DNA from 2 places in the Streptomyces sp. NPDC001401 genome. Region 2 is predicted to be linked to the other one. Evidence: riboswitches for the same ligand, from Rfam matches in the RefSeq annotation. Region 2 holds a riboswitch; the other holds the start of a gene.
What was found. A riboswitch is a leader RNA that binds a small molecule or an ion and turns the genes downstream of it on or off. The one in region 2 is predicted to bind cobalamin.
Positions count from the first base shown of each region.

Region 1: linked by a shared signal. The riboswitch ahead of ACFY10_RS00330 (cobalamin biosynthesis protein) and the one ahead of ACFY10_RS03510 (prenyltransferase/squalene oxidase repeat-containing protein) in region 2 are both predicted to bind cobalamin.

Region 1 is NZ_JBIAWI010000001.1:62,181-66,450, reverse strand. Features, by position in the region: gene ACFY10_RS00335 (cobyric acid synthase) at 1-855, opposite strand, end outside; gene ACFY10_RS00330 (cobalamin biosynthesis protein) at 852-1,901, opposite strand; cobalamin riboswitch at 2,001-2,143, opposite strand; gene ACFY10_RS00325 (hypothetical protein) at 2,284-2,511, opposite strand; gene ACFY10_RS00320 (anion permease) at 2,546-3,793, opposite strand; gene ACFY10_RS00315 (lysozyme) at 3,946-4,270, opposite strand, start outside.
Region 2 is NZ_JBIAWI010000001.1:749,509-753,778, forward strand. Features, by position in the region: gene ACFY10_RS03495 (MBL fold metallo-hydrolase) at 1-327, shown strand, start outside; gene ACFY10_RS03500 (nuclear transport factor 2 family protein) at 369-836, shown strand; gene ACFY10_RS03505 (phosphotransferase) at 833-1,498, opposite strand; cobalamin riboswitch at 1,563-1,700, shown strand; gene ACFY10_RS03510 (prenyltransferase/squalene oxidase repeat-containing protein) at 1,809-3,041, shown strand; gene ACFY10_RS03515 (SCO2322 family protein) at 3,038-3,664, shown strand; gene ACFY10_RS03520 (energy-coupling factor transporter transmembrane component T) at 3,657-4,270, shown strand, end outside.

The DNA of each region.
Region 1 (4,270 bases), 690 kb from region 2:
CGGTTCGGCGGCCAGCGCGTCCATGTCGGTGAAGTTCGACATGAGCGGAATCGCGCACACGGCGACGCGCAGGACGTCCTCGCCGACCGGCGGGGCGAGATTCGACTCCCGCACGGTCCCGCGCAGGGAGACCCGCAGTCCGTCCTCCTCGTCGATGCCGAGGCCGTGCCGGAAGGGCAGGACGCCGTAGGTGTGCCGGCCCGTGAGCCCGTGCAGCATGTCGAGCCCCGGCTCCAGCAGGCCGACGTCTCCGCGGAACTTGTTGACGAGGAACCCGGCGACGAGCTCCTGGTCCTCGGGCGAGAGCAGGGCGACGGTCCCGAAGAACGAGGCGAAGACCCCACCACGGTCGATGTCACCGACCACGAGCACGGGAAGCCGCGCATTGCGAGCGATCCCCATGTTCACGATGTCGGTCCGCCGCAGATTGATCTCGGCGGGAGAACCCGCCCCCTCACAGATCACGGCGTCATACGTGCCCCGCAATTCGGCGAGGCAGTCGAGCACGGTCCCGAGAAGCTTCTGCTGCCGCCCCCCGTGATACCCGCGTGCGCTCAGCTCACCCACCGGCTTGCCCATCAGCACGACCTGACTGCTCTGCTCGCCACCGGGCTTGAGCAGTACGGGATTCATGAGCGCGGTCGGCTCGACCCGGCACGCCTGTGCCTGCATGGCCTGAGCCCGCCCGATCTCGGCTCCCTCGCGCGTCACGAACGAATTGAGCGACATGTTCTGCGCCTTGAAGGGCGCCACCTTGACGCCCTGCCGCACCAGCCAACGACAGATCCCGGCGGTGACAACACTCTTACCGGCGTCGGAGGTGGTACCGGCGACGAGAAGACCACCGCCGGTCATGACACGCCCCCCGACCCATGCGACCGCTGTGCGGCACCGTTCCGCGATCGCTGTGGGCAGTCGTTCCGCAGGGCGGAACGGGTGGGCACAGCCCCCACCGCCGGGCGCCGTGCGACCCGGCCCCGCAGCAGCGCCCCAGCCGCACTCACCCCCAACGCCAGCCACCCAACCCGCTGCGACAACCGCACGGCACGCTCAATGTCGCCGACGTCCACCGCACGCCCCTCCCCGTTCAGCACAGGCCGATGCTCAACCCGCCCCCCATACGACAACGTCCCACCCAGCCGCACCCCGAGCGCCCCCGCGAACGACGCCTCCACGGGCCCGGCGTTGGGGCTGGGGTGCTTCGCGGCGTCGGAACGCCAGGCCCGTACCGCCCCTCGCGGGTCACCCCCCGCGACCGTCGCGAGCACGGCGGTCAGGCGGGCCCCCGGCCACCCCGCCACGTCGTCCAGCCGCGCCGAAGCCCACCCGTACCGCCGGTACTTGGCCGACTTGTGCCCGACCATCGCGTCGAGCGTGTTGACGGCCCGGAACCCGAGCAGCCCCGGCACCCCGCCGACGGCCCCCCACACCAGCGCCCCCACCACCGCGTCGGACGTGTTCTCGGCAACGGACTCCACCACGGCCCGCGCGATCCCGTCGGCGTCGAGGGCGTGCGGATCCCGCCCGCACAGATGCGGCAGCCGGGCCCGGGCACCGTCGACGTCCCCGGCCTCCAGGGCACGCCCGATCCCACGGGCCTCGCGCGTGAGCGAAGTCCCGCCCACGACGGCCCAGGTGGCGGCGGCGGTCAGCGCGACGGAGGCGGCGGGGGAGCGACGTACGACTGATGCGGTGGCGGCCCCGAGCGCGACGGCCCCACCGGCGCACACGGCGGCATGCAACGCTCCCCACCCGCGATGGTCCCGCCACAACACGCGCTCCACGGCCCCCGCGGCCCGCCCGAACGCGGCGACCGGATGCCCGCGGCGCGGATCGCCGAGGAGGAGGTCACCGAGGAGGCCGGCGGCGGCGCCGTACGCGAAGACGCGATCGGCACGCATCGGCTCAGCCGGCCGTGGGGTCGGGCAGCGAACGGGTGCTGTACCTCAAACGGCAGGCGAGCATGGCGACATGTCCTCACTCAGGGTGTCCGCGCCCTGGTTCGACGAGACCGGCGGTGAGAGTTCCTGGCTCCCGGGGATTGCTACCCCGGTGACAGTGGCGGGACCGCGCCGGACTTTCACCGGCTTCCTCTCTTGCCGCCGTATATGGCTCCGGCAGTCCACCACGGGGCCGGAAGGGCCGTCAACTTGCCGTTGACCTGCGACGGGAGAGTGTGCTGAGGCCCACATACGAGGGGTCGCCGGGGTCACGCAAACGTGTGGTGCCGGGACGGATCACCGTCCCGGCACCGGGTGGGTCTCAGGCCTCAGGTATCGGAACTCAGGCCTTGGTCATGATCAAACTGATTCCGTACGCCACCGCCGCCGCGCAGGCCGCGAAGCACACATACGCGCCGGTGACCGCGAGGGTCGCCGAGTTGCCCTGCGCCACGGCCCGCTCGCGGCGCGAGAGGCCCATGACGCCGAGGGTGAACAGGGCCACGAGGCCCACCGTGACCCCGAGGCTGACGCCGAAGACGGAGCCCAGGGCTGCCCAGTCGATCTTCATGCTGCTTCTCTTCCTTCGTACCGGGTGGGCGGGCTCAGACGGCCGCGGCCGGCGGGGTCGCCGGATCGGGGCTGGCGGTCGTGGCCGGGGCGGGGATCGTGGCCGTCAGGTCCTCGGTCACAGTGCCCGCCGGGGGCGGGGTCACGGCGGCGATCGCCGTGGTCACCACGCCGGCCGGCTCGGCGCTCTCGTTGACGTTCGACGCGTCGACGACCTCGCGCCGGGAGAGCTTCCAGATGGCCGCGCTGGAGGCGACCAGGAAGACGGCGACGACGGCCGTGCCCCAGTCGCCGAGGTTGGTGACCGACTCGGCGAGCGCGCCCACCAGGGCCGCGGCCGGCAGCGTCAGGCACCAGGCCACGAGCATGCGGGTCGCCGTCGACCAGCGGACCACGCCGCCCTTGCGGCCGAGGCCCGCGCCCATCACCGAACCGGAGACCGAGTGGGTGGTGGAGAGGGAGAAGCCGAGGTGCGAGGAGGCCAGGATGACCGTGGCCGCGCTGGTCTGGGCGGCGAAGCCCTGCTGCGGCTGGAGTTCGGTCAGGCCCTTGCCCATAGTGCGGATGATGCGCCAGCCGCCGAGCCAGGTGCCGAGCGCGATGGCGAGGCCCGCGGAGAGGATGACCCAGGTGGGCGGGTCGGAGTCGGGGGAGACGGCGCCGCCGGCGACCAGGGCGAGGGTGATGATGCCCATCGTCTTCTGCGCGTCGTTGGTGCCGTGGGCCAGCGAGACCAGGCCCGCGGAGGCGATCTGGCCGGCGCGGTAGCCCTTCTCGGCGGCCTTGCCGTCGGCCTTCCTGCCGAGGGTGTACGACAGCCGGGTCGCGAGCAGCGCTGCCACGCCCGCGACGATCGGGGCGGCGAGCGCCGGGATGAGCACCTTGGTGACGAGTACGTCGCCGTGCACCGCGCCCATGCCGGCCGAGGCGATGGTGGCGCCGATCAGGCCGCCCATCAGGGCGTGCGAGGAGCTGGACGGAAGGCCGACGAGCCAGGTCACCAGGTTCCAGAGGATCGCGCCGACCAGCGCCGCGAATATGACCTCGGGACGTATGCCGTTCTCGTCGACGAGACCCTTGGAGATCGTGTTGGCGACCTCCACGGAGAGGAAAGCGCCCACCAGGTTGAGTGCGGCGGACATGGCCACCGCGACCTTGGGCTTGAGTGCACCGGTCGAGATGGTGGTGGCCATCGCGTTGGCGGTGTCGTGGAAACCGTTCGTGAAATCAAACGCGAGTGCGGTTACGACCACAATCGCGAGGATCAGCGAGAAGTTTTCCATTTACCCAGGCAATCGTTCGAAGTCATCGGTCGGTTGACCGTAGGAAACCTGGGTGAACGGAAGATGAACTGAGGTGGGCTGTGCGGTGTCTGGATGAGGGGGTCGCCGATCCGCCCGGTCCCGGCGGCCCCCCGGTTCCTTGTGCCCCTTGGCTAGTAGCCCCGGGCGAACTTCCTCAGCTGGGCCTGCGACCCGTTGAAGAGATTCTGATCACCTGGCAGGCTGCCGCTGTTGCCGTACTGCCAGAAGGTCCAGAACGACCATCCGGCCGGCAGCGATCCCGCGTCCGCCGAGGTGTGGCGGGCGATCCACAGCGCGTGGTTCGCGGCGAACGCGCGGCTGCCGCCGGTGCAGGTGTTCCACCAGTGGGTGGTCGTGTAGATCACCGGATGGCGTCCGGTGAGCCGCTTCACCTCGCCGCTGAACGACTTGATCCAGCTGACCATGCTCGCCTTGCTCATGCCGTAGCACTTGTGC
Region 2 (4,270 bases):
GACTCCCTCGAACGCGTCGGCCGGCTCGCCCCCGCCGAGGTGCTCCCCGCCCACCAGCACGTGTTCGCCGACGCCCCCGCACGCGTACGGGAGCTGCTCGCCCACCACGAGGAACGGCTCGCCGGGCTCCGGTCCCTCCTGGTCGAGCCCCTCACGCCCTGGCAGGTCGCCGAGCGGATGGAGTGGAACCGGCCCTGGGCCCAAATCCCGTACGGCTCAAGGAACATCGCGGTCTCGGAGGCCGAGGCGCATCTGCGGCGGCTGGTGAAGCTGGGGCGGGCGGAGGCGGTGGCGGGGAGCGATCCGGTGACGTACGTGGCGGTGTAATTCGCTCGTGGGCCCTGGGTGCCCACTGGTACCCAATGACCATGGACCCGTTGCAGCAACTCCTCGCCGAACGCGCCTGTGAACGTCTGATCCTCGACTTCGTCCACCGGCTCGACCTCGGGGAGCCGGGTTCCGTGGCCGAGTTGTTCACCGAGGACGGCTGGTGGGAGTGGCCGCCTCCGGGGGACGGGCGGCGGTCCGAGGGGCGGGAGGCGCTGCGGAAGTACTTCGGCTCACGGCCGGCTGACAAGCTCTCGCGGCGGGTCATGTCCAACATCCGGGTCACCGTGACGTCCGAGGACATCGCAGAGGCCACCTCGTACTTCACGACGTACCGCATCGAAGGCTGGTCCGGCGACATGGTGCCCGCCGGCCCGCCCGTCCAGGTCGGCCACTACCAGGACACGTTCCGTCGTGTCGACGGACGGTGGCTGCTCGCCTCGCGGACCCTGCACCTCCCCTTCGGCGGCCCGACCCCGCGCCAGGACCGCGGCGCTCTCGACCGCTAGCGCAGGAACGTACGGATCAACTCCTCGGCCTCCCCGAGGAGTTCGACCTCCCGTCGGCTCATCGTCGGGTTGGCCGCGCGTCGGCGCCGGGCCTCCGTCAGGCCTGCCTCGGTGAGGTGGGAGGGGTCGGCGAGCAGGGCGGTCAGCATGGCGCGGGCGCTGTCGGCGATCGGTTCGTCGTCGACGGCGACCTGGGCCAGGATCATGGCGGAGATGGCCCAGTCGAGGCCCGGGTGGCCCTCCTCCGCGTTGGACCAGTCGATCACGTGCGGACCGTCGGGCGTGAGCATCACGTTGTCCGGATGCAGGTCGAGGTGGAGGACCCGGCAGTCGGGATCGGCGGAGTCGCGGGTGGGGACGGCGTGCAGGCGCCGCAGCAGGTCGGCCACGGTCGCGCCCGCCTCGTCGGCGCCCAGCGAACCATCCAGGCACGCCTGAAGCATCGTCGGCCCGGACAGCCGCTCCATCACCAGGTCGGTGCGTGTGGAGTCGGCGAGCCGCACGCGGGGCACGGGGTAGCCGTGGGCACGCACGTGTTCCATCACGACACCCTCGGCGGCCGCGTCGCCCCATCCGTGCCGGTCGCGGCGCAGCACCCACGCCTCGTCGATCTCGTACACGTCGTTGACCCGGCCCGTGCCGAGCAGTTTCCCCGTCGTCATGACCCTCCCCGTTGTCATGATCCGAACGTACCGGCCGGCGCCTCACAGGCGGCTCTCAGCGTGTTCCTACGGGCCGGTAGAGTGGCCGGGTCGTCATCACACCGTACGGGGGGAAGCCGGTGCAATTCCGGCGCTGACCCCGCAACCGTGAACCGCCCGTAAGGCGGTCAGCCGGACTGCCCCGCTCGGTCGTGACCGGCTCACGTGCGTCGGCAGCCCGTCGGCGCGCGGCACCGTCGAGGCATACGGAGCCGAGCCGCCCGGGGTCTCCCGTGCTGCCCGCTCCCGCAGGGAGAGGCACCCGCCGATCATGAACGTCGTCCGCCGCAGCGTCGCGGCTCTGGCCGCCGCCACCGCCGTACTGGGTGCCGCCGTCCCCGCTGTCGCCGCGTCCCCCGCCCCGTCGATACCCGACGGGTTGTACGGCACCTCCGACCCGAAGTACGACGGCGTCTGGCGCCAGTCGCTGGCGCTGCTCGCGCAGGACACCGTGGGCGTGAAGCCGGCGGCGAAGGCGGTGGACTGGCTGGCGGGACAGCAGTGCGCGAACGGTGCGTTCGCGGCGTTCCGCGCCGATGCCGCGAGGGCCTGCGATGCCAAGCTCGCGGTCGACACGAACAGTACGGCCGCCGCCGTCCACGCCCTCGCCGCGCTCGGCGGACACCGGACCGCCACCGGCAAGGCGGTCTCCTGGCTGAAGTCCGTGCAGAACAAGGACGGCGGCTGGGGCTACTTGCCGGGCGGGGCGAGCGACGCGAACTCGACGTCCGTCGTCATCGGCGCGCTGACCGCCGTTGGCGAAAAGCCGGGCGGGGTTGTGAAGGACGGCAAGTCTCCCTACGACGCCCTGCTGAAGCTCGCCCTCCCCTGTAACGGGGACGGCGCGGGTGCCTTCGCCTTCCAGCCGGACAAGAAGGGCAAGTTGGCCGCCAACGCGGACGCGACGGCGGCGGCGGTCGTGGGCGCGCTCGGCAAGGGGCTGGCCGGGGACGCCGCGAAGCCGACCGACACCGATCTGACGTGCAAGAACGCCACCGCTCCCGAGCAGGCGGCGCGCAACGGTGCCGGATATCTCGTCAAGGCCCTGGCCAAGGACAAGCACCTGACGTCGGTGCTGGCCGGCGCCAAACCCCAGCCCGACTACGGCAACACGGCCGACGCGGTCCTCGCCCTCGCGACCGCGGGCCACGGCGACAAGGCGGCCGACGCCATGCGCTGGCTGGAGACCAACTCCGGGGCATGGGCCCGGCAGGCCGGACCGGCCGCGTATGCGCAGCTGATCCTCGCCGCGAACGCGGCGACCTTCGACTACAACGACTTCGGCGGCCAGGACCTGGTCAAGCTCCTCAACGCGACCGGTCCGAAGCCGGCCGCCCTCCCGACGTCCGGCGCCTACCCCAGCGAGTCCTCGCAGAGCGCAGAGGACCACTCCGCCAAGAAGGGCTCCGGGTTCGGCGTCTGGTGGATCGTCGGTGTGGGACTCGTCGGCGGCATCGGGGTCGGGTTCCTGATCAGCGGCCGTAAGAAGAAGGCACAGCCGTGATCCGCCGCGCTGTCCTCCTGTTGGCGGTGCTGTTCCTCACCCTTGCCGGCGGCCAGGCGCAGGCCGCCGGTTACCGCTACTGGTCCTTCTGGGACTACGACAACGGCCGCTGGACGTACGCCACCCAGGGCCCCGCCACCGCCCGCCCCTCCGACGGCGACGTCCAGGGCTTCCGCTTCTCGGTGAGCGAGGACTCGGCCGACTCGGCGAAGCCGCGCGGCCAGGCGTCGTTCCCGGTGATCTGCTCGCGGACGCCGGCGCAGGACGGCAAGAAGCGCGTGGCGCTCGTCATCGACTTCGGTACGGCGGCGGACGCCCCGTCCGGCGAGACACCGCCGACCCGCCGTACGGTCTGCGCGCGGGTGTCTGCCGACGGCACGACGGCGGATGCACTGGCGTCGGTGGCGAAGCCGCTGCGGTACGACACGAACGCGCTGTTGTGTGCGATCGGGGGGTATCCGGAGAAGGGGTGCGGGGAGCAGGTCGCGGCGGGAAAGAAGCCGACGGCTGCGGGGAAGAAGGGGGACGGGGGCCCTGCGGTCGGGTTGTTCGTGGGAGCGGGGGCGGTTGCGCTGCTGGGCGCGGCAGCCGTGTGGCAGGCACGGCGACGCAGGCATGCGTAGCCGAGCACCTCACCCGCCGCAGCCTGCGGGCAGTCGTGCCGCTGGGGCGGCTCCCGCCCCAAGGAGAGGCGGCACCCCGTCGCGCCGGGCTGCGCACCCCACCCACCCGCACCCCCACCGCCTTGCACAACTCCACCCCGGCGCATGGTGGCTATGGTCCCTGGGCCTCGGCACCGCAGCCACCCGCACCACCAACCCCCTCCTCCTCTCCCTCCTCATCGCGACGTCCGCCTACGTGGTCGCCACCTGCCGCCCCCGAACCCCCTGGTCCCACTCCTACTCCGCCTTCCTCAAACTCGCCCTCGCCGTCCTCCTCATCCGTCTCGTCTTCGCGGTGGCTCTGGGCTCCCCCATCCCCGGTACACACGTGATCGCCACCCTCCCCGAACTCCCGCTCCCCCACTGGGCGCAGGGCATCCGTCTGGGCGGCAGGGTCACCGCCGAATCACTCCTCTTCGCGTTCTACGACGGCCTGAAGCTGGCCACGCTGCTCATCTGCGTGGGCGCCGCGAACGCCCTGGCCAACCCCGCCCGCCTTCTCAAGTCCCTCCCGGGCGCCCTGTACGAGACCGGCGTCGCGGTGGTGGTCGCCCTCACCTTCGCCCC